3 regions of the Streptomyces sp. NPDC050743 genome follow, and region 3 is predicted to be linked to each of the others. Evidence: riboswitches for the same ligand, from Rfam matches in the RefSeq annotation. Region 3 holds a riboswitch; each other region holds the start of a gene.

Region 1 (10,239 bases), on a different contig from region 3:
GATCCGCACCGACTGTACGACGGCCAGCGCGCCGCCCCAGATGAACACGAACCTCGCGACGTACTTCCAGGCGCCGGGCAGCGGGGTGAAGAACTCCTCCCAGGTCGTCAGGGCGATGATGCACAGGCTGCCGCCCACCCAGACCGGGTTGGATATCCAGTACAGGAGCTGGTTGACGCCGGCGGTCAGGCGCCCGAAGGCCAGCCGGGTCCACACGTACGGGCCGCCCTGGACCGGGAAGGCGGCGCCGAGTTCGGCGACGAGCAGGCCGTACGGCAGGAAGAAGGCGAGCGCGAGGATCGCCATCCAGGTCAGGCCCTGCGGCCCCTGGGCGGCCACCGAGCCGATGGTGTCCAGGCCGACGAGCGTGCAGATGAGGAAGAACAGCACGTCGAGCCGGCGCAGGTCCTTGCGGAGCCGGGTGCGCTGCTCGCCCCAGCCGGCGGAGAGATCGGGGGTGTCGGGGCCTTGCGGATGCGCGGAGGTGGTCGGGGCGTGGGTCACGGGCGGACTCCTACGGGCGCGGGCTGACTCCTACGACGGCGGGGGGTGGCGGTGGCACGGCGGCCGACTGTGACAGCGGACCGCTTACTGACTGAACGAGCAGTCAGTAGTGCGGTACTGTGGCGCCGCCCGCACAGGGGTGTCAAGAGGTCGTCGGCGCATGTCCGGGCGGCTGTGTAGGGTGACCGCGTGGCGAGAGTGCGGTTGAGCGTGGCCGAGCGGCGGGAGGAGCTGCTGCGGGCCGCCATCGGGCAGATCGAGGCGCGGGGCGTGGCGGCGGTCAGGATCGCCGACGTGGCCGCGGCGCTCGGGGTGAGCAACGCGCTGGTGCTGTACCACTTCTCGACGAAGGAGAAGCTGGTCGCTGCCGCGTTCACGTACGCGGCGGAGGACGATCTCGCGCACTTGCGCAAGCTGCTGGGCCGGCGGACGTCCGCGCTGCGCCGGCTGCGGGCCGCGGTGCGCTGGTACGCGCCGACCGGGCAGGCCAAGGGCTGGCGGCTGTGGATCGAGGGCTGGGCGGTGGCGCTGCGCGAGCCGGCCCTGCGGGAGGTCACCCGGGACCTCGACAAGCAGTGGAAGGCGGCGATCGCCGAGGTCATCGCCGAGGGAGTGGCGGCGGGCGAGTTCTCCTGCGCCGATCCGATGGGCGCCGCGCTCCGGCTGACCGCGCTGCTGGACGGGCTCGCCGTCCAGCTGACGTCGTACCCGGGAGCGGTGCCGCGAACGCGCGCGCAGGAGTGGGTGGACGAGGCGCTCGCTCGGGAACTCGGGCTGGAACGGGCAGAGTTGACGGAGCGCTAGTGCCCTGGTTCCGGCTGCGGGCGGCGGGGCCTTCCAGCCGACGCGAGCCGGAGGCCATGGGGTGCGCGCCCGCACGAGTACGTTCCAGTCCGACGCACAGCCTCAAGGCGCCCGAGGGAGCCGACGCGCGACGACGCCGGATGTGCGCGCGCCTGCCCGGGCTCGCCGCCCTAGCCCGTGAGGCGGGCCGCCCGGTGCCCGCGGTCACGGCGACGGGCCGCCCCGGCACGACACACGTCCCGATCGGCCTCGGGTCCTGCCCGACACCGTGCGATCGATTCCCGGAGCGGGCCCCGCATTGCCCCGCCCGTCCGACTGAGGAACACCAGACACACACCCCGCCCCCCTGCAGCCGTGCCCCGCACCACATTCCGCGGCACGGGGCCCGTGGGCGCCGGTCAGGCCACCGAGGCGATGCGCATCTTGATGTCGTCGGGCGACAGGGTGCCCTTCGCCGTCACATGGTCGCCGGAGGACTCGCCGCGCAGTCGGCGGCCGATCCACGGGACGAGGTACTCGCGAGCCCAGTGGACGTCGTCGCGGCGGATCTCCAGGGTGCCCCGGGGCGGTTGCGGCGGCCACGGCTGCTCCGGGTCGGCCGGTACCTCCAGGCCGAGGGCCTGACCCGCGCGCAGCGCCACGCGTGTGTGCCCCTCGGGTGAGAGGTGCAGACGGTCGTTGTCCCACGCCCTGCGGTCCTGCACGGACTTCAGGGACCACAGGTCGAGCACCGGGCAGCCGTACCGGTCCGCGATGGCGCGGACGTGCCCGTTGTACGTGGCGATCTTGCCGCGCAGATGCTTGAGCACGGGGACGCCACGGGTGTCGAAGCCGGTCGTCACCATGACCGTGCCGGCCACCTCGGTCAGCCGGGCCACGGCCCGTTCGAAGCGCTCGGCCACCTCGTCCGGGTCGGTGCCGGGCCGGATGATGTCGTTGCCGCCCGCGCAGAAGGAGACCAGGTCCGGGGCCAGTTCCACAGCCTTGGGGAGCTGGTCCTGCACGATCTGGTCGAGCAGTTTCCCGCGGACCGCGAGATTGGTGTACTGGAAGTCGCCCTCGGGCTGCCGGTCGGCGAGCAATACCGCGAACCGGTCGGCCCAGCCCACGAACGCCCCGTCGGGCCCCGGGTCGCCGACGCCCTCGGTGAAGCTGTCCCCCACCGCCACGTACGACCCGATCACTGATCTGTTGTCACTCTTCGAATCGTCTGCCACGTCGGACCATGATTCACCTTCATATGTGACTTACGCGACCGTAAGGAGGGGTTGACGAACGGTGAGATGTGACACCCTTAAATAATTTGCCAATCCAGGAATAGGGCCGGACGGTACGCCGAAGGCCGGACCCGGGGGGTGTGGGTCCGGCCTTCGGCGGCGTGTCGGGAAGGTGGTCCGGGTGCTCGGGCGTCAGACGACCGGGACGCCGTGCGCGCGGAGGTAGGCGACCGGGTCGATGTCCGAGCCGTAGTTCGGCGTGGTGCGGATCTCGAAGTGCAGGTGCGGGCCGGTGACGTTGCCGGTGGCGCCGGACAGGCCGATCTGCCGGCCCGTGGTCACGGTCTGCCCGGCCGTGACGGAGAGCTGGGACAGGTGGCCGTACTGCGCGTAGTGGCCGTCGTTCAGCCTGATGACGACCTGGTTGCCGTAGGCGCCGCCCCAGCCGGCGGAGACGACCATGCCCGCGCCGACGGACTTGACCGGGGTGCCGGTCGGTACGACGAAGTCGACTCCGGTGTGGTGGCCGCTGGACCACATGCCGTCGGCCACGTGGTAGCCGGTGCCGACGGTCGCGCCGGTCACCGGGAGGGTGAAGCCGGCGGCGGTGGTCGTGGCGGCGGCTCCGGTGGACTCGGGCGCCGGGGCCGCCTGGGGCGCGGCGGACCGGGTCTTGGCCGACGACCGGCTCGGGGCGGCGGGCTCGGTGCGGGTCTGTACGGCTTGCGTGCCGAGCGCGAGCTTCAGGCCCGGGTGGATCAGCGAGGGGTCGTCGCCGACGGCCTCGCGGTTGTCGTCGTAGAGGCGGTGCCAGCCGCCGGCGACATGCTGCGCGCCGGCGATCGTCGAAAGGCAGTCACCGGATCGCACCGTGTAGGTGCGCACGGGCGGATTCGTCTGCGCGACGGTCTTCTTCGCCGGGGACTGAAGGGCCCGCACCGACTTTGCGGAAATGCCCTGCGTGGTGGTCGCGGCGTGCGCTCCCGTGGTTCCGATGAGCGGGAGGGCCAGAGCGGCGCCACCGGTTCCGGCAACGGCGATCGACCGGGAGAGACGCGGGGTCTTGGGACGTCGGTGCTTACCCTTCGCGGGCATGGCGCATTTCCTCTCCGACGCCTGCGAGGTCAGCTGTCGGGTTCGGGCTGGAGCGGCCCGGCCGCCGTGGCGGCTTCACCCCGACCCTGTCGCGGAGACCGGACAGGCGGTCGTACCTGGTGGGTCCCCCGCTCCTGCCGAACGCGGGTCAACTGTGGAACTCGGCAGGACTCGGCGTTCCGTCCGGAGTGGTGGGGAACGTAAGCGAGCGGGACGCACGGAAACAAGCGGCGGTTCCCGGCATTCACCGTCCCGGAGATCGAATGCGGGAATTCACGGTCACCCTCCGTGAATTCCCGCATCCCAGGGTCTTTCAATTCCCCTTTTCAGCATGGGAATTACGTGGACATGACGCGCGACTCACGGTCACGGATATGAAGCTCCTCACGCATGGTCCGGCTACGAACCCTTATTCCTGAGCGAGTTGGAACGAAGGCGCCAATCCGGGCAGAAAGCTCAGATGCGGCGCAGTCGGAGGACCGTCGCATCCAGGTCGCCCTTGAGCCCGGTACGCAGCCCGTGGTGCAGCAGGACGGCACCGCGGTGCACTTCCCCCGTTTCGCGGCACTCGTACGACGCCGTGGGGTCGAGCCCGCGCAGGCGCAGCGCCGGCACCGGCTCGCCGTAGCTCTGCGCCTGGAGCCAGGCGAGGACCACCGTCTCCTCCCCCAGGACGTACTGGACGGCGCTCAGACCGCCGGCCGGGGGGCGCAGCCGGTACTGCTCGCCCTGCTGGACGACCGGACGGATCTCCTTGTAGAGGTCGACCCACCGCCGGGCCTCGGCCAGCTCCTGGTCGGTCCACTCGGTGAGGTCGCCGCCGACCCCGAGGACGCCCGCCATGGCGCTGACGAACCGGAAGCGCAGGGAGCTGACCCGGCCGTTGAGCTGGGTGTTCGGGCTGTCGGTGACCCAGGCGGCCATGACCCGGGCGGGGTGGATCTGGCTGAAGCCGTGCTGGATGGCGAGCCGGTCGAGCGGGTCGGTGTTGTCGGAGGTCCACACCTGGTCGGTGCGGCTCATGACACCGAGGTCGATCCGGCCGCCGCCGCCCGAGCAGGACTCGAAGGCGACCCGCGGGTGGGCCGCGCGCAGCCGGTCCAGCAGGGCGTAGAAGGCGCGGACGTGGTCCACCCACAGGCGCTGCGGGTACGGCTCCCCGGGCCAGCCCGCGTCGGTGAAGCAGCGGTTGAAGTCCCACTTCACATAGTCGATCGGCGCGCTGGAGAGCAGGGTGTCCAGCTGCTCCCAGAGGTACTCCTGGACGTCCTCGCGGGCGAGGTTGAGGACGAGCTGGTTGCGCAGTTCCGTCCGCTTCCGTCCCGGCTGGTACTGCACCCAGTCGGGGTGGGCGCGGTACAGGTCGCTGTCCGGGTTGACCATCTCGGGCTCGACCCAGATGCCGAACTGCATGCCGAGGCCGTGCACCTGGTCGGCGAGGGGCTTCAGCCCGTGCGGGAAGCGGTCGGGGTTGGGGGTCCAGTCGCCGAGGCCCGCGCGGTCGCTGGTGCGGGCGCCGAACCAGCCGTCGTCCACGACGAACAGCTCGACGCCGATCCCGGCGGCCCGGCGGGCGAGCGCGAGCTGCTGCTCCTCGGAGATGTCGAAGGTCGTCGCCTCCCAGGAGTTGAACAGCACCGGCCGGTCCCGCCCGGCGTCCGGGATGACGTACGCGCGCTGGTAGGCGTGCCAGGTGCGGCTCGCGGCGCCGAAACCGCCGTCGCTCCACAGCCCGGCGAAGACGGGAGTGGTGTACGACTCCCCCGGCTGAAGGAGCAGCAGGCCCGAGTCGTCATAGCCGGCGCCGCCCGTGATCTGCACGCGCGCGTCCGGGAGTTGCGCGACCGCGATGCGCCAGGAGCCGGACCAGCCGAGCGCGCAGCCGTAGACCTCGCCGTGTTCCTCGGTGGCGTCGGTGTCGAGCGCGACCCAGGGCAGGTGCTGGTGGCCGGTGTGGCCGCGGCGGCTGCCGATGACCTTCTCGCCGTAGGTGAGCGGGGCGGTGGTGAGACGGGACTCGGCGGCCCAGCGGCCGTGCAGCTGGGAGAGCCGCCAGCCGTCGCGCTCGGGCAGGGTCCAGGTGGCCGCGTCGGCGCGCAGCAGCTCCACGCGTGCGTGCGTGCCGTTCGCCACGGTGACCCAGCGCTCGACCACGTCTGCCCGCATCCGGTAGTGCAGGGTGACGGCGAGGCCGTCGTCGTCGAAGCGCAGCCGCAGCTCGTCGTCCTGTGTGTCGTACGACACGAAACGCCACTCGGTGCCGCGGCGCTCCTCGGTGCGCACGGACAGGGCGGGACGGACGAAGCGGGGCCCGCCCTCGACGGGGTACTCCTCGCGGCCGTCGAGCGGGGACTCGAAGGGCCAGTAGCCGGGCAGCGGGTGCACGGCCAGGGCCTCCGCGTCCGGGAGGGCGATCCGCGGCCCCCAGTGCAGGTGGAGCAGCTCGTCCGCGTCGGTGAGATGCAGGGCATAGCTACTGGTGGGCCCCGACAGGAGCCAGGTACGACCGTCTTCGGCGATGTCCACCACGAAAAGACCTCACAGGTGCCAACAGATCCGCTCAAGTGCCAACATCATCAGGGGGCGCGACCCCTGGTGACAATGCCTGTGGACAACTCCTTGCCCGAGGAAACCGATGTCGTATGGTCGACGGAGCGCCCGCCGGCGAGATGCGACGGCGGGGCCCGACCCGGGAGGAGCCCCCGTGACGCAGCAGGTCCCGTCGACCGAGCCGGAGCTGGCCGGTGTGCGCAATTTCCGTGACGTGGGCGGACTGCCCACCACGGACGGACGGCGGGTGCGTCACGGCGTGCTGTTCCGCAGCGGGCACCTGGCGCACGCGACGGAGGACGACGCGGCCTTCCTCGCCTCCCTGGGCCTGCACACGATCTTCGACTTCCGCAACGCGGCCGACCAGAAGCTGGAGGGCCCGGACATCGAGCTGCCCGGCGTGCGGAACGTGAACCTGCCGCTGAGCGACCCGGCGGACGGCGCCGAGTTCTGGAAGATGGTCCGCGACGGCGACCTCGACCAGCTGCGCGGCATCCTGGACGACGGCAAGGGGGCGGCCCGGATGATCGCCTCGTACCGGTCGATCGTCACAGAGCGTACCGCCGAGCACTCCCAGGTGCTACGCGCCCTCGTCGAGGACAGCGTGCCCGCCCTGATGCACTGCGCGGCGGGCAAGGACCGCGCGGGCATCTCCATGGCGGTGACGCTCCTCGCGCTCGGTGTGGAGCGCGAGGCGATCGTCACCGACTACCTGGAGTCCAACGCCAAGCACCGGCGCTACAAGGTCCGCCGCAGCGGCAGCGCGGACACGGCGTACACCCCGGAGATCATGGAGCTGCTCAGCCCCCTCTTCGACGCCCGCGCCGAGTACCTGCAGGCGGCGTTCGAGACCATCGAGGAGACCTGGGGCGGGGTGGACACCTACCTGGAACGGGGCCTCGGTCTCACCCCGGCGTCCCGCGACGTGCTGCGCGAGCGTCTGCTGGACTGACCGGCCCAGGACCGTGTCCGGCAGCAACGGCGGCATGACGGCCCGGACGGGTCAGTTCTTCGCCCCCAACGCGAACAGCAGGAAGAGGAACGCGGCGAGGAGATGACCGGCGGCGATGTAGATGATCAGCCGGATCCACAGGGAACGGGGGAACTTCGTTTCGAGGTCGCTCATGGCAGCTCTCCGGTCAGCGGGCCCAGGCACAGCGTGGCCGTGGGGCTCTGCAACAGGGTGTGGACGAACAGCAGCTCGACGCCGTCGTGATCCACGGCGGCGAGGCGGTGTGGGGTGAGGGAGTCGAAGTGCGCGCTGTCGCCAGGCGCGAGCAGGTGCGCGGCGTCACCGAGGCGCAGCCGCAGCCGGCCCCGGAGGACGTAGAGCCACTCCTCGCCCGGGTGGACGCGCACGATGTCGCCCTGCGAGCCGTACGGCACGCGCACGCGCAGGGCCTGCATGCCGCGGCCCGGCGCCCCCGCCTGGAAGTACGTCCAGCCGCCCGCCCGGGTCGGCTCCATGTCGCCGGCCCGCACGATCGCGTCACGGTCGGCGACCGTCTCGCCGAGCAGTTCGGAGACGGTCGTACCGTAGATACGGGCGAGGGCCAGCAGCATCGGCAGCGACGGCTGCCGCTGTCCGGTCTCCAGCCGGGACAGATGGGCCGGTGAGAGCCCGGCGGCGCGGGCCGCGGCCTCCAGGGTGAGGCCGGTGGTCCGGCGCAGTGCCCGCAGCTGCGGCGCGACGGAGGGCAGCTCGTCGCCCGGGCCCGCCGGTGGTCCGGCGTCTGAGGGGTTCATATCTCCATTCAGCGCCTGTTTTGCCTATGTGGCAATTTTTTTGCCTGTGAGGCAAGAACCGGGGCCCGGCGACTCGCCCCAGAAACACCGCCGTCCCGCCCCGGGCCGTGCCGGTGCGGGACGGAGGCGGGCGCGGTGGGGTCAGCGGTTGGCCACCGCCTGCTTGATGAGTGTCTTGCCGAAGTCCCACATCAGGCCGCCGCCGCTGTGCGCGTCGTCCATCACCGCCGCGAACGCGTCCACGAACCGCTCGACGTCCGCCTCGTCGATGATCAGCGGCGGGATCAGCTTGATCACCTCCAGGTGGTCGCCGGAGACCTGGGTGAGGATCCGGTGCCGCTGCAGCAGCGGCACGACGACCATCTGCGCGAACAGGCCCTTGCGGGCGGCCTGGAGCATGGTCCAGCGGCTGCGCAGCTTCAGCGAGGAGGGCCTGCCGAACTCGATGCCGATCATCAGGCCCCGGCCGCGGACGTCCGCGAGCAGCTCGTAGGTGTCGACCATCGCGGTCAGCCGGGACTTCAGCAGCTCGCCCGTCTTGCGCACGCCCGCGACGATCTGCTCGTTCTCCATGACCGACAGCACCGCGAGTCCGCACGCCATCGCCTGCGCGTTGGAACCGAAGCTCGCCGAGTGGACCAGGACCCGGTCCATGGACGAGTAGACCTTCTTGAAGATCCAGTCCTTGCCCAGGGTGGCGCCGACCGGGACGTACCCGCCGGACAGCGCCTTGGCCACGCACACCAGGTCGGGTTCGACGCCGTCCTCGTGCTGGTAGGCGTAGAAGTCGCCGGTGCGGCCGAGACCGGTCTGCACCTCGTCGGCGATGAGCAGCGCCTTGTGCTTGTGCAGCAGCTCCTGCGCGGCGCGCAGATAGCCGGGAGGGGCCTCGTGCACCCCCTTGCCCTGGATCGGCTCCACGATCAGCGCGGCCACGTCGCCCTTCTTCAGCTCCCGCGCCAGGGCGTCGAGATCACCGAGGGGGACGGCGGTGTCGGGCAGCAGCGGGGCGAAGCCGTCACGGAAGCCGTTCTCGCCGTTGACCGACAGGGAGCCGGCCGTCAGGCCGTGGAAGGCGTGCTCGCAGTAGAGGATCCTGGGCTTGCCGGTGGCGTACCGGGCGAACTTCAGGGCCGTCTCGACGGCCTCCGTGCCGCTGTTGCCGAAGAACACCCGGTCCAGGTGCGGGCTGTGGGTCAGGAGCCGTTCGGCGAGCAGTCCGGGCAGCGGCTGGCAGTCGAACCGGGTGAGGTCGGCGAGGTCCAGGTCGAGCACGTCGTGCAGCGCCTTGCGGACGACCGGGTGATGGCGGCCAAGGCCCATCACCCCGAACCCGGCGAGCATGTCCAGGTGGTCGTTGCCGTCCGCGTCGAAGAAGTGGGCGCCCTCGGCCCGCTCGTAGACCTTGTCGAAGCCGATGGTGTGCAGCATGCGCGGGAGCTGCGGGTTGAGGTGCTTGGTGTGCAGCTCGTAGCGTTCGGCTCCGCGCTCGGCGAGCAGGGCGCCGAGGTCGAACTCCGTGCTCATTCACTCTCCTTGTCAGTGCCCCGAGGGACGCGGGGCCGAGTCGGTGCGCGGCTACCGCCGCGAGGGCGCGACGAGCCCCGACGGCGCCGCGGACGCGATGCGGCCTTTCCCGGCACTGCCGGCCCCGCGCACGGCGTCCCGCACCGCGAGACCGGCGCTGATCCGCCCGGCGATCTCGACGGGCGTGAGACCGATGTCGGCCAGCACCTCACCGCGCTTGGCGTGCGCGAGGAACTGCTCCGGGATGCCGAACCGCCGTACCGGCACGTCCACGTCGGCGTCGCCCAGGGCCAGCGCCACGGCCGAACCGACGCCCGCGGAGCGGCTGTTGTCCTCCACCACGGCCACCAGCCGGTGTTCGGCGGCGAGGCCCGGCAGCGATGGGTCGACGGGCTTGACCCAACGGGGGTCCACCACCGTGCAGTCGATGCCGCGCGCCGCCAGCAGGTCGGCCGCCTGGAGGCACACCGGGGCCATCGCGCCGACGGCCACCAGCAGCACCTCGGGGCGCTCGGCACGGTGCAGCACGTCCATGCCGCCGACCCGGTCGACGGCCGGGATGTCCGGGCCGACCGACTCCTTCGGGAAGCGGACCAGGGTCGGCGCGTCGTCCACGGCGACGGCCTCGCGCAGCTGGGCGCGCAACTGGCCCGCGTCACGCGGGGCGGCGATCCTGAGACCGGGGACGACCTGGAGGATCGACATGTCCCACATGCCGTTGTGGGAGGCCCCGTCGACGCCGGTGACGCCGGCCCGGTCGAGGACGAAGGTGACGCCGCAGCGGTGCAGGGCGACG
Region 2 (8,885 bases), on a different contig from region 3:
CACCGGCAGGTCCGTCACGTTGCAGCGGGTGGCGAGGTCGGGGGAGTCGGGCCAGCTGCCGATCACCACGCCAGCCAACTCCAGCCCCCGACGCCGTAGTTCGAGCGCCGTCAGCTCGGTGGTGTTGAGGGTGCCCAGGCCTGCCTGGGCGACGACCAGCACCGGTGCGCCGAGCAGCCCGGCCGCGTCGGCCAGGGTGCCGCCGGCCGCGTCGAACCGGACGAGCAGCCCGCCCGCCCCCTCGACCAGCACCAGATCGTGTTCGACGGCCAGCTTGGCCGCCCGGTCGGCCACCTCGTGCGGGTGGACCGGAGCCATGCCCGCCCGCCGGGCCGCCGTGCCCGGCGCCAACGGCTCGGGGTAGCGGGCCAGTTCGGTGGCCGTGACCGGGCCCGCCAGCCGCGCGACCTCGTCGGCGTCCCCGCGCTCGTCCGGCCGTACGCCGGTCTGCGCGGCCTTCAGCACGGCCACCGAGCGCCCGGCCGCGAGCGCCGCGGCGGCGACGGCGGCGGTGGTGACGGTCTTGCCGACCTCCGTGCCCGTGCCCGTGATCACCAGTACCGGCATGTCATCCCTCCCGCGCCGCGGCGCACACCGCGCGCGCGATCCTCGCCAGGTCCTCGTCCGAGGTGATGTACGGCGGCATCGTGTAGATCAGGTCGCGGAAGGGGCGCAGCCACACGCCCTCCCGCACGGCCGCCGCGGTGGCCGCCGCCATGTCCACGTCGTGGTCGAGCTGGACGACGCCGATCGCCCCGAGCACGCGGACGTCCCGCACACCGGGCAGCTCGCGGGCCGGCGACAGGCCCTCCGAGAGGCCGGCCTCGATCCGTTTGACCTCCGCCCGCCAGTCCTGTCCCAGCAGCAGTTCGAGGGAGGCGCAGGCCACGGCCGCGGCCAGCGGGTTGCCCATGAACGTCGGTCCGTGCGCGAGCACCGGAACCTCGCCCCGCGAGATGCCCTCGGCGACCCGCGCGGTGCACAGCGTGGCCGCCAGCGTCAGATAGCCGCCGGTCAGCGCCTTGCCCACGCACATCACATCCGGGGTGACGCCCGCGTGCTCCGCCGCGAACAGCGCTCCGGTGCGGCCGAAGCCGGTGGCGATCTCGTCGAAGACGAGCAGCACGTCGTGCGCGTCGCAGGCCTCGCGCAACACCCGGAGATACGCGGGGGAGTGGAAGCGCATCCCGCCCGCGCCCTGCACGACCGGTTCCACGATCACTGCGGCCAGCTCGTCGGCGTGACGGGCGATCAGTTTGCGCAGATGGCCGGCGTACGACTCCTCGTACTCCGTCGGCGGCGCGTCCGCGAACACCTGGCGCGGGAGTACGCCGGACCACAGCGCGTGCATCCCGCCTTCGGGGTCGCACACCGACATCGGGTTCCAGGTGTCGCCGTGGTAGCCGCCCCGCCAGGTCAGCAGCCGCTGCTTGCCGGGCCGGCCGAGCGAGCGCCAGTACTGCAGGCACATCTTCACCGCGACCTCGACCGACACCGAACCGGAGTCGGCCAGGAAGACGTGCTCCAGGCCCTTTGGTGACATGTCGACAAGGTGCTTGGCGAGCCGGACGGCGGGCTCGTGCGTGAGCCCGCCGAACATCACATGGCTCATCCGCCCGAGCTGCGCGTGCGCCGCCTCGTTGAGGACCGGGTGGTTGTAGCCGTGGATCGCCGACCACCACGAGGACATGCCGTCCACCAGCTCGCCCGAGCCGTCGGCGAGGCGCAGCCGGACCCCGCTCGCCGACTCCACGACGAGCGGTTGGGTACGTCCGGGCATGGGGCCGTACGGGTGCCACACGTGCCGTCGGTCCAGCTCCAGCAGCTCGGGCACGGTCAGGCCGGGCAGATCAGGCATTGGGCGCGAGGTCCGTTCCGGCGCCCCGGCGGCGTACGGCGACGAGATCGGTGCGCGCCTCTTGCGCGGTCGGCGTGGCCGTCGTACCGCACACGTCCCGGCCTTCGTGACCGCACGCGTCCGCGCCCTCGTGCGAGCCGCAGCCCTCGTGCGAGCCGCAGACCGAGCCGCAGCCGGCCGCGGCCTCGACCCGGTGCTCAGGGAGCGTCACCTCGCCGGCGCCCTCCACCTCGAACCCGGCGTCCGCGATCATCTCCAGGTCGGCCTTGCCGGCCTGGCCCTCGCTGGTCAGGTAGTCGCCGAGGAAGATGGAGTTGGCCAGGTGCAGCGCGAGCGGCTGCATCGTGCGCAGATGGACCTCGCGGCCGCCGGCGATGCGGACCTCCACGTCCGGACAGACGAACCGGACCATCGCGAGGATCCGCAGACAGCGCTGCGGGGTGAGGTTCCACTCCTTGGCCAGCGGGGTGCCCTCGAACGGGATGAGGAAGTTCACCGGCACCGAGTCCGGGTCGAGTTCGCGCAAGCTGAAGACCACGTCGACCAGGTCCTCGTCGCTCTCGCCCATGCCCGCGATCAGACCGGAGCAGGCGGACAGGCCGGCCGCGTGCGCCTTCTGCACCGTGTCCACCCGGTCGGCGTACGTGTGCGTGGTCGTGATGTCCGCGTACGTCCCCTCGGACGTGTTGAGGTTGTGGTTGTAGGCGTCCGCGCCCGCCTCGCGCAGCCGCTCGGCCTGGCCGTCGGAGAGCAGACCGAGGCAGGCGCACACCTCGACCTGCTCGTTCTGCTCCTTGATGGTCCTGATGGTCTCCGAGACCCGGTCCACGTCCCGGTCCGTCGGGCCGCGTCCGCTGGCCACCAGACAGACCCGCTTGGCGCCTCCCGCGAGGCCCGCGGCGGCCGCCTCGGAGGCCTCGTCGGGCTTGAGCCAGGTGTACTTCAGGATGTCGGCCTTGGAGCCGAGCCGCTGGGAACAGTAGGAGCAGTCCTCCGGGCACAGGCCCGACTTGAGGTTCACCAGATAGTTGAGTTTCACCCGTCGCCCGAACCAGTGCCGGCGCACCTTCCCGGCCGCGGCCACCACATCGAGTACGTCGTCGTCGGAGGTGGCCAGAACGGCGAGCGCTTCCTCGCGGGTCGGCAGCTCGCGCCGAAGCCCCTTGTCCACCAGCGTGTTCAGCAGGTCCATGAGGCCTGATCCTGTCCTACGGGACCGCCCCGGGCCAAGGAGAGTTTGCACAACGGAGACGGTTCACCGTGTGGGTATTGCCACACCCTGGGCGGCTGGTCGTGCCGCTAGGGTCTGTCCGCTACCTACAAAAGCCCCGGAGGACCCATGGCGTTCGGCTGGATCGACGAGCAGGCCGAGGCGCGCCGCCGCGCCGGACTCGTACGCACCCTGCGCCCGCGCCCCGCCGACTCAGCCCTGCTGGACCTGGCGAGCAATGACTACCTGGGACTCGCCCACCACCCCGAGGTCACCGAGGGGGCCGCCCGGGCCGCGCGGACCTGGGGCGGCGGGTCCACCGGCTCCCGGCTCGTCACCGGCACCACCGAACTGCACACCGAGCTGGAGCGCGAGCTGGCCGCCTTCTGCGGCTTCGAGGCGGCGCTGGTCTTCTCCTCCGGTTACGCCGCCAACCTGGCCGCGGTCACCGCGCTCGGGCCGCACGGCTCGCTGATCGTCTCCGACGCGGGCAACCACGCCTCCCTCATCGACGGCTGCCGGCTCGCCCGGGGCGAGAGGCAGGTCGTGGGACACGCCGACCCCGAGGCGGTGCGCAAGGTGCTGGCCACCCGTCAGGGGCCGGCGATCGTCGTGTCCGACACCGTGTTCTCGGTGGACGGCGACCGGGCGCCGCTGGCCGGGCTCGCCGAGGCGTGCCGGGAGCACGGCGCGGGGCTGGTCGTGGACGACGCGCACGGGCTCGGGGTGCTGGGCGACGGCGGCCGGGGCGCGCCGTACGCGGCCGGCCTCGCGGGCGCCTCGGACGTGGTGGTCACGGCCACCCTGTCCAAGTCGCTCGGCAGCCAGGGCGGTGTGGTGCTCGGCCCGGCCAGGGTGATCGACCATCTGGTCAACGCGGCCCGGACCTTCATCTTCGACACGGGCCTGGCCCCGGCGGCGGCCGGCGCGGCGCTCGCCGCGCTGCGGCTGCTGGTCCGCGAGCCCGAACGCGCGGCACGGGCCCGGGCGGTCGCCGCGGACCTGCACGCACGGCTGACCGCCGCGGGTCTGGAAGCGGTGCGTCCGGACGCCGCGGTGGTCTCCGTGCGGGCTCCGTCCCCGGAACAGGCGGTGCGCTGGGCGGCCGACTGCCGTACCGCGGGGCTGGCCGTGGGCTGTTTCCGCCCTCCCTCCGTGCCCGACGGCATCTCACGGCTGCGGCTGACCGCCCGCGCGGACCTGTCCGGGACCGAGATCGAACGCGCTGTACGGGTGATCGGCGAAACGCGACCATGAGTCGGCGTGACACGGCCGTGCTTCGCGCGTGGTCGTCTGTGGTCGGTGGTGGTCTTCGGGTCAGAGGGCGGTGAGGAAACCGGCCCAGCTCCCTGCTGAGAAGAGCAGCGCGGGTCCGGCCGGGTTCTTGGAGTCGCGCACGGCGAGCAGTCCGGCCCCGGGGCCGGAGCGCGGCCGGGCCGTCTCCACGCAGTTGTTGGCTCCCGTGCTGTAGCTGCTGCGCAGCCAGCGCACGTCGTGCAGGTCGGTACTGGCAGGGACGTTCCGAGGCAGGGCTGACATGGTGCCTCCTTACGCGCCGTCACCTATCCCGGCGATGTAGTCCAACGTGTCCTCGGGTGAAAGGGCGTGCATCCGAAGGGTGTCGAAGGCCTCCGCGTAGGCCATGAGGTCTTCTTTCCGCTCCAGGTAGAGGCTACTCGTCAACTGGTCTAGAACAACGACGTCCAGATCAGAAGTGTTCGTAAATGAGAAAATAACGAAAGCTCCGGTGAGGCCGACATGAGCTCCGGCGCCGAACGGCAATATCTGGAGCCGGACTTGGGGCAGGCGGGCCGCCTCCATCAGCCGCTCCAGCTGCCGGGCCATCACCTCGGGGCCGCCGACCTCGCGCCGCAGCACCGACTCGTCCAGCACCGCGCTCAGCTTCAGCGGCGGGTCGGCGCGGAGCACGTCCTGCCTGGCCAGCCGCACCTCCACCAGCGCGTCCAGGCCTTCCTCGTCCAGGTCCGCCACCACCGCCCGGGTCACCGCGCGGGCGTACTCGGGCGTCTGCAGCAGGCCGGGTACGACCGTGGTCTCCAGGGTGCGCATCGTGCTGGCCTGTGACTCCAGGCTGATGAAGTCCCGGTACGTGGGAGGCAGCACCCCGCGGTAGGCGTGCCACCAGCGGTGCCGGTCGCTCGTGTCCTCGGAGCCCGCGAGTATCATCAGCAACTCGCGCAGTTGCCCGTCCCGCACCTCGTAGGCGTCGAGAAGTAACCGCACATCGGCTGGTTTCACGCCGCTGGCACCGGTCTCGATGCGGCTGACCTTCGACTGGTGCCAGCCGACCAGCCGGGCTGCCTCACCGCTCGTGAGCCCAGCACCGGTACGCAGCGTGCGCAGTTCGGCGCCCAGTTTGCGGCGGCGCACTGCCGGCCCGTTCTGCATGGGCTCCTCCTTACTCCTTCCGAGCCGCCCCAAAACGGTCTCGCGTCGTAGAGTTCACCGCTTCGGGCGACAGATATATGCATATCTTGGTGGATCGCTCCCCGTGACCGGCCCCGTGATGGCAGGCTGACGAGCAAGCACCAGTCCGGGACCGTACTCGAACCATCCGGCTCCGTGTCGGACCGCGGTCCCGTGGGAAAGGGACGACGTCGCCATGGCAGACCATCTGGAAGCATCCGTCACTCTGCCGAGCGATCCCGCCTCGGTCTCCGCGGCCCGCACGTATGTCGTGGGCACGCTCGCGGAGTGGGGCCTGCCGTCCGACACCGACGTGGCCGACACCGTGCGGCTCATCGTCTCCGAACTCGCCACCAACGCCGTACAGCACACCTTCGGTCAGTCACCCACCTTCACGGTTGACATCGTCCTGGACCGCGACGAACACCTCCGCATCGGCGTCACGGACAGTCACCCACGCTTTCCGAAGAGACTGCCCGCCGCCGTCCAGCAGGACAACGGCCGCGGCATGGTCATCATCCGCTGGCTCACCGCGGAGTGCGGCGGCAAACTCCGCGTCCGTCCCACCCGCGAGGGCGGCAAGACGGTCTCCATCGAACTCCCCTGGATCGTCCCGGCGGAACCGGTCCCGGCGGGGGGCCAACAGGAACCGTAGCCCTCCGGGGTGGGGCTGGTGGGACGACTTCTCTCCGGGGCACTACTCCTCGGGGCCGTAGGCGACCGATCGGGGCGTTGGGTGCGGGGGATGAGCGCTCGCCGGCAAGGGGCGCGCGTACGGGGCGACGGGCGGGGAGATCGGGTACGGGGATGAACGTGGGGGACGTCGGGCACCCGGTGACGAGGGGCTCGGGGACGTCGGTGCGGGCGCGAGTGGCCGGTGAGTGAGGGGCCGAGGCCGACGGGCTGGGAGGTGGTGGCCGTGTGCGTTCTCCGGTGCGGGGCCGGGATGTCTGCCTGGGCGGGGCTCGGGCTTCTGTGATCGCACGGCCCGGACGGCCTGGGCGGCCGGTGTGGTTCCGTCCGCTTCGGGCGCCGGACGTCGCGGCCCCATCTGCGGCGTGTCGGGACTTGGACGAAAAGACCGGGCCGCCGGGCCACCGCGCGGCAGGCGACGGGAAAGGCGCCGCCATCGGAGCCGCTCGTCGGCACCCGGCAGGTCTGTCCGCGCGCCCGGCGCGGCGTGTCGTGGCCTAGACGAGGTTGGGGAGCGCTTCAGCCGTCGAGGGCCGCACCGGTCCGGCGCAGGCTCCTCGCAGCGCCGCCCGATGCCGCGCCCTACACCGACCCCGGGCCGCCCGTGGGCTCCAGGCGGGCACCGGGGTGGCGCTGAGGGCGCTCGGGGCGGCCCCGCTGCTGGAGCCGCTCCGCTCTGACAGGGGGTCAGCCGACCTGCCGTGACAGGCCCCGAATCGGTCAGCCGACCCCGCCGCGCAGGACCGGGTCAGTTGACCCGGCCGTACCAGACGCTCCTCGTCCAGATCTTCTGGAGCCGCACCACGTCCCCGGTCCTCGGCGCGTGCCAGATCTTCCCGTGCCCGGCGTAGATGCCGACGTGGTAGACGTAGGAGCCATAGTGGAAGAACACCAGGTCACCGGCCCGGCGACGGCCGGCGGAGATGTGGTGCGTCCTGTTGTACTGCGCAGCGGCGGTACGTGGCAGGATCTTGCCCGCCTTCTTGAACGAGTAGAGGGTCAGCCCCGAGCAGTCGAAACTGCGCGGCCCGGTGGCCCCCCACCGGTACGGCGCGCCCTTCTTGGCGGCCGCGACCTTCAGTGCCTTTGTGGCGAGCGTTGCGGCCGAGGCATCGGGGGCGAGGCCGGGGACCACGATCGAGCCGCCCACGGCGGCGAGGGTGAGGGCCGAGGCCGTACCGGCCCGGGCCATGAGCGACGGGACACGATTGAGCGCAGTCATGCGCAACCCTTCGTCAGCCGCCTGTGAAGGATGACCTGTCGGATTCGGGCTGGCGAAGGTGCCCGGCCGCGTTGCCGCGGCTTCACCCCAAGGGCTGCGCGGAACCTCAGGCCGTCTGCGACGAGCAGACGAACATCCGTTCCCGCGACCCGTCTTGCCTGGGTCCTCCACTCCTGCCGATCCACTCCTGTCGACCGGTCATCCGGGCGGCGGCAGGACTCGGCGTCCGCCCGGACCGCCCCGCCGCGGCGGCGGGGGCTTGTCGTCGGACGGGATCTTCGCCCACACCGATGCGAAAATCCCAATGCATTCGGGGATTTGTGGTGTTACTCACCACTCACCCGTTCGGGTGGAGCGGGTGCTGTTCGAGGCATCGTCACATTCCGTGCGTAGCCCCGGACCTGGGGCGACGCGCTCTCCGGCGAACGACGCGCCGGTCTGGAGCGCAAGTCGGAAGGCCCGCAGAACGACCCGGATATACACCGGACAGCGGTACGCCATTCGGGCCGTTTTAAGTCCCGCCCGAGCGGTAGCGGTCGACGACCGGGCCCCGGCCGGCTCGTCCGGCGTGCGGATCAGCCGACGCCGTCGGGCGGGAGCGCGACGCGCGCGGTACGGCGTTCACCGTCCAGGACCCGCAAGGCCCGTGCCAGCGTGTGCCCGTGCAGCTCCGTCTCGCCTCGCTGGTGCATCAACGCGAGGGCGTCCCGCAGCTCTGCGGCCTTGCGCACCAGGGCCTGGGCGGCACGCAGCCCGCGATAGGTGTCCCCGCCGTGGGCGGGGTTGGCGCGGCCCAGCAGGTCGGCGGCCTCCAGGTAACGGTCGATCAGGTCGCCCTCGGCATGCGTCAGTGCGGGCAGCGGCGGCAGGTCCGGCAGCATCGGCGGCTCACCTCGCGTCCGGTGCGCCGGGGGTGCTCCGCCTGCTGGGCACGACGGCGTCCACCAGGCCGTAGGCGACCGCCCCAGGAGCGTCCAGGACCAAGTCCCGCTCCAGGTCGCGGCGCACCCGTTCGGCCGTGCGCCCGGTGTGCCGTACCAGCATCTCCTCCGTCAGCGCGCGGACCCGGGCCAACTCCTCGGCCTGGATGAGCAGATCGCTGGGCTGGCCCTCCACCGGCTCGGCGAGCTGGGGCTGGGAGAGGACCACGCGTGCGCCGGGGAGGGTGAACCGCTTGCCCGGCGTGCCGGCCGCGAGCAGCAGGGCGGCGTGCGAGGCGGCCTGGCCCAGGCAGTAGGTCGCCACGTCGCAACTGACGTAGCGCATCGTGTCGTAGACCGCCGTCAGCGCGCTGAACGAGCCGCCGGGGGAGTTGACGTACAGCGTGATGTCCCGCTCCGGGGCCGCGTGTTCGAGATACATGAACTGCGCCATCACGTCGTTCGCGGCCGCGTCGTCCAGCGCGGTCCCGAGGAAGACGATCCGGTCCTCGAACAGCTTGCCGTAGGGGTCGAGCGTGCGCGCTCCGCTGCTGG
Region 3 (10,239 bases):
AAGTACGGCATCGCCCCGGCCCGCCTCGACGACAACCTCCGGCTCCAGCTGGAGGCGCAGAAGCTGGCCAGGCAGCTCGGCACCGACACCAGCCAGCCCGCCTTCTGGAAGGCGCTGTCCAAGGCGTCCCAGGAACTCCACATCGACCTCAACCCGCGCTACGGCAGCTGGGACGTGCAGAAGAGCAGCCGCGTGGACGCCAAGACGCCGTGGGTACGGGAGGTCACGACGGCGTCGGGCGGGCAGCCGGTGACGGCGTAGCGAGCGGCCCGGCCGGGCGCCGGAACGGTACGGCGGGGGACCGGCCGGGTTCGGGCAACCGACCGAGTTGCGGTCGTACGATCACACGATCGTCCCCGCCCTGTGGATAACCAAATCCGCTCCTCGCCGCCGTGGGTTACGTTCGGATCGTGAACGCATCCAGCTCCGACCTCACCCCCGCCGCCGACCCCGGTCGCATCGTCCTGCTCACCACCAGCCACCGTGTCGCGCCCGGCCTGCTGTCCTGGCCCGCCTGGCAGGCCCTGCGCGCCGCCGACGCCGTGCTGTGCGCGGACGCAGCCCATCCGCAGCTGCCGTATCTGCGCGAGGCCGGCATAGCGGTGGCTCAGGCGTCCCCCACCGCGCAGGAGCTCGTCGACACCTGCGCCGGCGGGCGGACGGTGGTGGTCGTGGCCACCGGTGAGGGCGAGCCCGCGCTCACTGACGGCCTGGCCCGGCTGGCCGGCTCCGGCCGCGTCGCGATGCCCGAGCTGGAACTGCTCCCGGCCTCCTACGACCTGCCCGGCGCCCGTCTGCTGGACCTCGTGCAGGTCATGGACCGCATCCGCGCCGAATGCCCCTGGTCGTCCCGGCAGACCCACCAGGGCCTCACCAAGTACGGCATCGAGGAGGCGTACGAACTGGTCGAGGCGATCGAGGCCGGTGATCGCGAGGAGCTGCGCGAGGAGCTGGGCGACGTCCTGCTCCAGGTCGTCTTCCACTCCCGGATCGCCGAGGAGCACCCGGAGACGCCGTTCTCCGTCGACGACGTGGCCGGCGGCATCGTCGCCAAGCTCGTCCACCGGCACCCGCATGTCTTCGGCGACGAGAAGGCCGAGACACCGGAGGACGTCAAGGCGCACTGGCTGCGCACCAAGGCCGAGGAGAAGCGGCGCACCTCGGTCACGGAGGGCGTCCCGCTCGGCCAGCCCGGCCTGGCCCTCGCCGCGAAGCTCGCCTCCCGCGCGCGTACGGCGGGCCTCGACGTGCCGCTCCCCGAGGGCGAGGGCGTCGGCTACCAGCTGCTGGCCCTGGCGGCCCGCGCCGAGACGGAGGGCGTCGACCCGGAGGCCGCCCTGCGCGCTGCGGCGCGCGCGTACCGGGACGCCATCCGCGAGGCGGAGGGAGTCGCCCCCGAGGCGATACCCACGGCTTCCGGCGGCCACCGGGACGCGGAGGCCCACCCGGATCCGGATACGGTCGGAGAGTGACCGACCAGCCTCACCCCCAGTCCGCCCCCGACCCGGCCCCGGATTCCGCTCCCGCCCTGTTCACCTGGGAGTTCGCCACCGACCCCTACCCCGCGTACGCCTGGCTGCGCGAGCACGCGCCGGTGCACCGGACGCGGTTGCCCAGCGGTGTCGAGGCCTGGCTGGTCACCCGGTACGCCGATGCCAGGCAGGCCCTCGCCGACCAGCGGCTGAGCAAGAACCCGGCGCATCACGACGAGCCCGCGCACGCCAAGGGCAAGACCGGCATCCCCGGCGAGCGCAAGGCCGAGCTGATGACCCATCTGCTGAACATCGACCCGCCGGACCACACCCGGCTGCGCCGGCTGGTCAGCAAGGCGTTCACCCCGCGCCGGGTCGCCGAGTTCGCGCCCCGGGTGCAGGAGCTGACCGACCACCTCATCGACCGGTTCGCGGCGCGGGGATCCGCCGACCTCATCCACGAGTTCGCCTTCCCGCTGCCCATCTACGCCATCTGCGACCTGCTCGGCGTCCCGCGCGAGGACCAGGACGACTTCCGGGACTGGGCGGGCATGATGATCCGGCACGGTGGAGGGCCGCGGGGCGGGGTCGCCCGGTCGGTGAAGAAGATGCGCGGCTACCTCGCCGAGCTGATCCACAAGAAGCGCGAGGCGCTGCCCGCCGAGCCCGCGCCCGGCGAGGACCTCATCTCCGGTCTCATCCGCGCCTCCGACCACGGCGAGCACCTCACCGAGAACGAGGCCGCGGCGATGGCCTTCATCCTGCTGTTCGCCGGCTTCGAGACCACCGTGAACCTGATCGGCAACGGCACCTACGCCCTGCTCACCCATCCCGAGGAGCGCGAGCGCCTCCAAGGCTCCCTGGCAAGGAGGGAAAGGGATCTGCTGGAGACCGCAGTGGAGGAACTCCTGCGCTACGACGGCCCGGTGGAGCTGGCCACCTGGCGGTTCGCCACCGAGCCGCTCGGCATCGGCGGACAGGACATCGCGCCGGGGGACCCGGTCCTCGTGGTGCTCGCGGCGGCGGACCGGGACCCGGAACGGTTCGCCGACCCGGACGTGCTGGACCTCGCCCGCCGCGACAACCAGCACCTCGGCTACGGCCACGGCATCCACTACTGCCTCGGCGCGCCCCTCGCCCGGCTGGAGGGCCAGACCGCGCTCGCCACCCTGCTCACCCGCCTGCCCGACCTGCGGCTCGCCGCCGATCCGGCCGACCTGCGGTGGCGCGGCGGGCTCATCATGCGGGGTCTGCGCACCCTGCCCGTGGAGTTCACGCCGGTCCGGGCGGGAAGCGGCGGTCAGTAGTCCAGGCCGGCGAACCAGTCGCCGCGGCCGCCCGGCGTCAGGTCGAGCAGGTGCCAGACGGGGTTGAGGAGGTCGATGCCGCGCTGGTCGATGTCCTCGGACATGCGCGGGTGGGCGGAGTAGAAGTGGCGGACCGTGCCGTCCGCGTCCCGGGTGAAGACGGAGACGGTGGAGTCCTGCGCACCGTCCTGGTCCTCGCTGCCCAGGTCGTACTTGAAGGTGCTGTCCCCGGCGCTCAGCAGACGCAGCCGGGACCAGCCGCGGGCGCGGGCGTGCCGGCGAAGGGTGGGCGGGTCGGCGGCCGCGAGGACGACCAGGTCGGCGTTCTGGGCGACGTGGTGGGCGACGCCGTTGAAGCCGTCGATCCACAGGGTGCACATCGGGCACGGGTCGGTCTGCCGTTTGCCGTACATGAACTGGTAGACGATCAACGGCCGGCCGGGGCCGGTGAACAGTTCGCTCAGCCTGACCTCGCGGACGGGCGTGTCGCCCGCGTCGAGGTCGGCGGGGCCTTCGAGGAAGACGTAGTCGTCGACCTCGGCGCCTTGCGGGAGCGCCCGGCGCAGGGCCGCGACCCTCTCGCGGTGGCGCATGAGTTCGATCTCGGCGTCGCGGAGTTCCTCGCGTGCGGCGAGGTAGTCCGCGGACTCGCCGGACAGCCGGGTGTGCCGCGCCATCGTGTCCTCCTGGACGGGAAGCCCCCGGGGTCATGTCGAGTCCATGGTCGCGGCCGCCCCGCGCGCAGGGCGTGAGGCGTTGCCGTTCCCGACGGGTGACAAAGCGGGCAGGAGGGGACGATCGGCCGCCGCACAGCAGGAGATGACAAACATTCAACACTGTGATCTTCACGTGATCTGCGCGGCATGAACTTGTGACAAGTGATCGTCTGCCGATACGTTCACCCATCAGCGTGGCGAGAGGCACTGCATCGCCCGCCGGTTTTGCTGTCGCACGAAAGGCTTCCGCATGCTCTCCGGGAACGGTCGTCACCGTCGCCCCCGTCAGGCTCCGGCCCTCCTCGTCGCGGCCGGGGTGACCGGCTCCGCCATCGCCATCCCGCTGCTCGGCGCCGCGAGCGCCAACGCGGCCGACGGCACCACGTGGGACAAGGTCGCCGAGTGCGAGAGCGGCGGCTCTTGGAGCGCGGACAGCGGAAACGGCTACTACGGCGGTCTGCAGATCTCGCAGGAGGACTGGGACGAGTACGGCGGCACGCAGTACGCCGAGAGCGCCGACCAGGCCAGCCGCTCGCAGCAGATAGCCGTCGCCGAGAAGATCCTCGCCGACCAGGGCACCAAGCCGTGGGCCATGTGCGCGCTGACCGCCGGGCTGACCTCCCACTCCGGTTCGGTCGACGTCGACCCCGGCGTCGGCGGCTCCGGCGGCGGCGGTGCTTCGGGTGACGCGTCCGGCTCGGCCGGCCACTCCGGCTCGTCCGGTCTGTCGGATTCGTCCTCCTCGGACTCCGGTTCCGGCTCCAACTCCGGCTCGGACTCCACCGGCTCGTCCTCCGACGAGAGCACCGGGCCGACCCCGGGTGCGGGCAAGCACGCCACCGAAACCCCGGACGGCACCGGCGACTCGACCGGGACCAGCGCGCCCAAGTCCGACAAGACTGACAAGTCCGGCTCGCACGACGGCGGAGGTTCACAGGAAGGCGACAGCTCTCCCACAGCAACCCCGAGCGCCGACAACCCGGACAATTACCAGCAGAGTGCCGGTTCCTGGAGCCTGGTCGACACCGGCGCACTCGGCAGTGGCGGACGTCACCGCGGCGAGAGCGCGGACGAAAGCGTGACAACCGGTCAGAACGCCACACCTTCCGGCCGTCACGCCGGCCGCGGACCGGACACCTACACCGTCCGCGAGGGCGACTCCCTCGCCTCCATCGCCGACTCCCTTGACGTCGACGGCGGGTGGCATGCGCTCTACGCCGCCAACAAGAAGGCCATCGGCGCCGACCCGGACCACATCGCCGCCGGTCAGACCCTGGAAGTCCATGGCGAAAACGGCGACGGCTAGCGGGAATTGACGCCCCACTTCGCGGCTGATGTCCGGTTTGGTGAAAGTGTGGGATGAGTCTCAGAAGCCCTGATCGTCTTTGAAAATCCGACGATCGCATGTCTACGGTCAGGACCGCTCGTCACCACGAGCCCCGGCAGCCGCAACGCCGAATCCTGCCAGCGGATGCCCGGGAACAGTCGTCGCGTCAAGCGCCGTAGGCAGGAGCGGGGGACCCAAGGTAAGCGCCGGGCCCAGCGGTTGACGCTGGACCGGCTTGGGGTGAAGCCGCGCCTCGGATGACGAGTGCGCGGCCGGGCAACTCAACCGGCCCGAACCCGACAGCTCACCTCGCAGGCGTCGGTGAGGGGATCGATCCATGCTGTTCTCCGGCAAGGGCACGCACCGTCGCCCGTCCAAGGCCGTTCGCGCCATCACGCTCACCGGTGTCGCCGGCGCCGCCGTCGCCGCCCCGCTGATGGTGGCCGGCAACGCCTCCGCCGCCACCGCCTCCGAGTGGGACAAGGTCGCCCAGTGCGAGTCGGGCGGCAACTGGTCCATCAACACCGGCAACGGCTTCTACGGCGGCCTGCAGTTCACCAACTCCACCTGGGCCGCGTACGGCGGCACCGCCTACGCCGCGCGTGCCGACCTCGCCACCAAGGCGCAGCAGATCGCCGTCGCCGAGAAGGTCCTCGCGGGCCAGGGCAAGGGCGCCTGGCCGGTGTGCGGCACGGGCCTGTCGAGCACGCCGTACAGCGGCTCCGCCCCGGCGGCCGCCAAGAGCACCACCACCAAGAGCACCACCAAGAGCACCGCCACCCGCTCCACCGGCCAGGCCGCCACCCGCTCCACCACGCGCACGGCCCCGTCGGCGAGCAAGACCGTCACCACCCCGACCGGCAAGAAGGTCGAGAAGGGCGACGGCGAGTACAAGGTCGTCAAGGGCGACACCCTCAGCGCCATCGCCGAGAAGCACCACGTGGCCGGCGGCTGGCAGAAGCTGTTCAAGCTGAACAAGGACATCGTCCAGGACGCCGACCTCATCTACCCGGGCCAGCAGCTGCACCTGAAGTGACACCTGGCTCCGTACGGGCTCACAGTGCCCTCACATCCCCGGCCCGCATGCTGAGGGCCTCGTGAGGGCCACCCCCGTCCCCACGGGCTCCCCGCCCCGGCGCGTGTTCCCCCGTACGCGCCGGGGCGGGGTCTTTCGTTTCCCCACTCTTCAGCAGGGGCTCACCGGCAGCCCCCTTTGTTCCGTGGGTGAACAATAGGTACCGTCTGCGTGTCTCTCCTGTCCACGGGACGGTCGGTCGGTGGCCGACGCCCCGGGGACGGTTAGGCTCTAGTCGCAAGGCACAGCCGTAAGGCAGACAGCCCCGCACTTCCAGCGTCACATCCAAGAAGGAGATGCTCGTGCCGTCCATCGACGTCGTCGTAGCCCGGGAAATCCTGGACTCCCGAGGCAACCCCACGGTCGAGGTCGAGGTCGGCCTCGACGACGGCAGCACGGGTCGTGCCGCCGTCCCGTCCGGCGCCTCCACCGGTGCCTTCGAGGCCATCGAGCTCCGCGACGGCGACCCGAACCGCTACCAGGGCAAGGGCGTCGAGAAGGCCGTCCTCGCCGTCATCGAGCAGATCGGCCCGGAGCTGGTCGGCTACGACGCCACCGAGCAGCGCCTGATCGACCAGGCCATGTTCGACCTGGACGCCACCGACAACAAGGGCTCCCTCGGCGCCAACGCCATCCTCGGCGTCTCCCTCGCCGTCGCCCACGCCGCCTCCGAGGCGTCCGACCTCCCCCTCTTCCGCTACCTGGGCGGCCCCAACGCGCACCTGCTGCCGGTGCCGATGATGAACATCCTGAACGGCGGCTCGCACGCGGACTCCAACGTGGACATCCAGGAGTTCATGATCGCCCCGATCGGCGCGGAGTCCTTCTCCGAGGCCCTGCGCTGGGGCGCCGAGGTCTACCACACCCTCAAGTCCGTCCTGAAGTCCAAGGGCCTGTCCACCGGCCTCGGCGACGAGGGCGGCTTCGCCCCGAACCTGGGCTCCAACCGTGACGCCCTGGACCTGATCCTCGAAGCGATCAAGCAGGCCGGGTACGTCCCCGGCGACCAGATCGCCCTCGCGCTCGACGTGGCCGCCTCCGAGTTCTACAAGGACGGCAAGTACCTCTTCGAGGGCAAGGAGCGCTCCGCCGCCGAGATGACGGAGTACTACGAGGAGCTCGTGGCGGCCTACCCGCTCGTCTCCATCGAGGACCCGCTGTTCGAGGACGACTGGGCCGGCTGGAAGGTCATCACCGACCGTCTCGGCGACAAGGTCCAGCTGGTCGGCGACGACCTGTTCGTCACCAACCCCGAGCGCCTCGCCCGCGGCATCGAGGAGGGCACCGCCAACGCCCTGCTGGTCAAGGTCAACCAGATCGGCTCGCTGACCGAGACCCTGGACGCCGTCGAGCTGGCCCAGCGCAACGGCTTCAAGTGCATGATGTCCCACCGCTCCGGCGAGACCGAGGACGTCACCATCGCCGACCTCGCCGTCGCCACCAACTGCGGCCAGATCAAGACCGGCGCCCCGGCCCGCTCCGAGCGCGTCGCCAAGTACAACCAGCTGCTGCGCATCGAGGAGATCCTCGACGACGCCGCGGTGTACGCCGGCCGCAGCGCGTTCCCGCGCTTCAAGGGCAACCACGAGATCTCCAAGGGCTGAGCCAACCCGGGCTAAGTCTTAGCCAGTCGTACGTACGTCCCCGTACCCGGTCCCGTACCGTGTCCGGGGACGTACGCACGTGTGAAGCACACCGGCAAGGGGAGGCGGGAGAAGCCAGATGGCCGTGAAGGACCGGGACCGTTTCTCCACCGCGACCAGGCTGCGGCTGCTCGGCGAGCAGACGGCGGCCCGCGTGTACCGCTCCCAGACCAGGCGCCAGGCCCGCCGCTCCCGCCTCACCGGCCGCGCGGCGCTGCTCGCGCTGGTGCTGTGCTCGCTGATCGTCGCGCTCGCCTATCCGATGCGCCAGTACGTCTCCCAGCGCGCGCAGATCTCCGACCTCCAGCGGCAGCAGGAGCAGGCCCGCAAACGGGTCGAGCAGCTGCGCGACCTCAAGGCGCGCTGGCAGGACGACTCCTACGCCGAGCAGCAGATCCGGCGCCGGCTGCACTATGTGATGCCCGGGGAGACCGGGTACGTGGTGATCGACCCGGGCGCGGCCAAGCAGTCCCGCGCCGACCTCGGGGCCGCCCGCCGGCCCTGGTACGCGAACGTCTGGGACGGCGTCGACAAGTCCGACGCCTCCGACCAGTGAACTGACAGAAAGTCTCCGATAAGCAGTCATGGAAACGCCCCCGCCGCCCACTGAGCGCACCGAGCCCACCGACGCCGACGTCGAGGCCTTCCAGCAGCAACTCGGCCGCCCGCCGCGGGGCCTGCGGGCCATCGCGCACCGCTGCCCGTGCGGTCAGCCGGACGTCGTGGAGACGGCACCCCGGCTGCCCGACGGCACGCCCTTCCCGACGACGTACTACCTGACGTGCCCGCGCGCCGCCTCGGCGATCGGGACACTGGAGGCGGACGGCGTCATGAAGGAGATGACGGAGCGGCTGCGGACCGACCCGGAACTGGCCGCCGCCTACCGGGCCGCGCACGAGGACTACATCCGGCGCCGGGACGAGATCGAGGTCCTGGAGGGCTTCCCCAGCGCGGGCGGCATGCCGGACCGCGTGAAGTGCCTGCACGTGCTGGTCGCGCACTCCCTGGCCGCCGGTCCGGGCGTGAACCCGCTCGGCGACGAGGCGATCGCGATGCTTCCGCAGTGGTGGCGCAAGGGGCCGTGTGTGCAGCCGCTGAGGGCGCCCGACCCGGCCGACGAGCACCCCGGCGAGGAGGGCGCCGTCACCGACCCGACCGAGGTCCGCAGCGGCTTCTTCGCGTACCGGCCGATGGTTCCGGAGGGCTTCTCCCGGGTCGCCGCCGTCGACTGCGGCACGAACTCCATCCGGCTGCTGGTGGCCGACGTCAACCCGGCCACCGGCGAACTGCTGGAGCGGGACCGGCGCATGACGATCGTGCGGCTCGGCCAGGACGTGGACCGCACCGGCCGGCTGGCGCCCGAGGCGCTGGAGCGGACCTTCGCCGCCTGCCGGGAGTACGCCGGGATCATCCGCGAACTCGGCGCCGCCGAGGCGCGGTTCGTCGCCACCTCCGCCTCCCGGGACGCCGAGAACCGGGACGACTTCGTGCGCGGCGTGCTGGACATCCTCGGCGTCGAGCCGGAGGTGATCAGCGGCGACCAGGAGGCCGAGTTCTCCTTCACCGGCGCGACCAAGGAGCTGAAGGGCCGGGACGATCTCACCAAGCCGTACCTGGTGGTGGACATCGGCGGCGGCTCCACCGAGTTCGTCGTCGGCGCGGAGCACGTCCGGGCGGCGCGGTCCGTGGACGTCGGCTGCGTGCGGATGACCGAGCGGCACCTGGTGCACGACGGCAAGGTGAGCGACCCGCCCACCGAGGAGCAGATCGCCGCCATGCGGGCCGACATCGAGGCCGCCTTGGACCTCGCCGAGGAGACGGTCCCGCTGCGCGAGGCGCGCACGCTGGTGGGCCTCGCCGGGTCCGTCACCACCGTCTCGGCCATCGCGCAGGAGCTGCCGGAGTACGACTCCGCGCGCATCCACCACTCCCGCGTCTCCCGCGACCGCGTCCGCGAGATCACCGAGTGGCTGCTGCGCTCCACGCACGCCGAGCGCGCCGCGATCCCCTCCATGCACCCCGGCCGGGTCGACGTCATCGGCGCGGGCGCCCTCGTACTGCTCGCGATCATGGAGCGGATCGGCGCCGAGGAGGTCGTGGTGAGCGAGCACGACATCCTCGACGGCATCGCCTGGTCGGTGGCGTAGCTCTCTTTTGTTACTCGCGGGTAGTCGTCTGCTGAGCAGGTCGGATAACGTTTGAGCGGTGTCGAGGGGCCCTTCGGGGCCCCTTCGCCGCGACCGCTCCGGGAAAGTTCGTGAAGTTCTTCACAAGGAATTCGGCCCGGTGGAGCTACGAAAGGGTGCCGGTTGGCCCTTCCGGGGCCCCAAAGGTCGTTTGAACATGTTCAGATGGAGGGTGTGGGTGGCCGCGGAAAGGGTTGTTCCGGTCGCGTCACGGCGCCCTCACCGCCGCCCCGCCGGCCAGGAGAGGCAGCTCACGCGGCATTGACAACGGTCCCGGCCGAACTGCGGTTCCCGTCGCCGGTCATGATCTGCGTCACGCGGGTCGCGGAGTGTAGCACAGGGCCTGGCAGACCTTGTGAAGGGGCGCACGAGCACCCCCTCGGAGGCGGGGGGATACTCGATGGCATGAGCACCACGGAGCGTCCCAGGATCCTCGTAGTAGGCGGTGGGTACGTAGGCCTGTACGCAGCTCGGCGCATTCTCAAGAAGATGCGCTACGGAGAGGCGACCGTC

The links. Region 3 has a riboswitch for cyclic di-AMP ahead of ACIBJF_RS33365 (transglycosylase family protein). Riboswitches for the same ligand answer to the same signal wherever they lie in the genome.
Region 1: linked by a shared signal. The riboswitch ahead of ACIBJF_RS35985 (peptidoglycan DD-metalloendopeptidase family protein) and the one ahead of ACIBJF_RS33365 (transglycosylase family protein) in region 3 are both predicted to bind cyclic di-AMP.
Region 2: linked by a shared signal. The riboswitch ahead of ACIBJF_RS35215 (C40 family peptidase) and the one ahead of ACIBJF_RS33365 (transglycosylase family protein) in region 3 are both predicted to bind cyclic di-AMP.

Annotation. Positions count from the first base shown of each region.
Region 1 is NZ_JBITGJ010000056.1:48,683-58,921, reverse strand. Features, by position in the region: gene ACIBJF_RS36000 (amino acid permease) at 1-504, opposite strand, end outside; gene ACIBJF_RS35995 (TetR/AcrR family transcriptional regulator) at 694-1,308, shown strand; gene ACIBJF_RS35990 (SGNH/GDSL hydrolase family protein) at 1,707-2,492, opposite strand; gene ACIBJF_RS35985 (peptidoglycan DD-metalloendopeptidase family protein) at 2,718-3,620, opposite strand; cyclic di-AMP (ydaO/yuaA leader) riboswitch at 3,624-3,807, opposite strand; gene ACIBJF_RS35980 (alpha-galactosidase) at 4,077-6,149, opposite strand; gene ACIBJF_RS35975 (tyrosine-protein phosphatase) at 6,325-7,122, shown strand; gene ACIBJF_RS35970 (DUF6126 family protein) at 7,174-7,296, opposite strand; gene ACIBJF_RS35965 (helix-turn-helix domain-containing protein) at 7,293-7,916, opposite strand; gene ACIBJF_RS35960 (aspartate aminotransferase family protein) at 8,058-9,443, opposite strand; gene dxs (1-deoxy-D-xylulose-5-phosphate synthase) at 9,495-10,239, opposite strand, start outside.
Region 2 is NZ_JBITGJ010000054.1:11,333-20,217, forward strand. Features, by position in the region: gene bioD (dethiobiotin synthase) at 1-567, opposite strand, end outside; gene ACIBJF_RS35185 (adenosylmethionine--8-amino-7-oxononanoate transaminase) at 569-1,858, opposite strand; gene bioB (biotin synthase BioB) at 1,851-3,050, opposite strand; gene ACIBJF_RS35195 (8-amino-7-oxononanoate synthase) at 3,198-4,325, shown strand; gene ACIBJF_RS35200 (DUF397 domain-containing protein) at 4,386-4,607, opposite strand; gene ACIBJF_RS35205 (helix-turn-helix domain-containing protein) at 4,617-5,477, opposite strand; gene ACIBJF_RS35210 (ATP-binding protein) at 5,692-6,150, shown strand; gene ACIBJF_RS35215 (C40 family peptidase) at 6,937-7,410, opposite strand; cyclic di-AMP (ydaO/yuaA leader) riboswitch at 7,414-7,635, opposite strand; gene ACIBJF_RS35220 (hypothetical protein) at 7,986-8,291, opposite strand; gene ACIBJF_RS35225 (ATP-dependent Clp protease proteolytic subunit) at 8,299-8,885, opposite strand, start outside.
Region 3 is NZ_JBITGJ010000048.1:19,896-30,134, reverse strand. Features, by position in the region: gene ACIBJF_RS33390 (SurA N-terminal domain-containing protein) at 1-261, shown strand, start outside; gene ACIBJF_RS33385 (nucleoside triphosphate pyrophosphohydrolase) at 411-1,472, shown strand; gene ACIBJF_RS33380 (cytochrome P450) at 1,469-2,779, shown strand; gene ACIBJF_RS33375 (DUF899 family protein) at 2,773-3,456, opposite strand; gene ACIBJF_RS33370 (transglycosylase family protein) at 3,746-4,801, shown strand; cyclic di-AMP (ydaO/yuaA leader) riboswitch at 4,984-5,155, shown strand; gene ACIBJF_RS33365 (transglycosylase family protein) at 5,160-5,858, shown strand; gene eno (phosphopyruvate hydratase) at 6,194-7,501, shown strand; gene ACIBJF_RS33355 (septum formation initiator family protein) at 7,620-8,096, shown strand; partial or broken gene ACIBJF_RS33350 (DUF501 domain-containing protein) at 8,125-8,526, shown strand; gene ACIBJF_RS33345 (exopolyphosphatase) at 8,731-9,687, shown strand; gene ACIBJF_RS33340 (NAD(P)/FAD-dependent oxidoreductase) at 10,132-10,239, shown strand, end outside.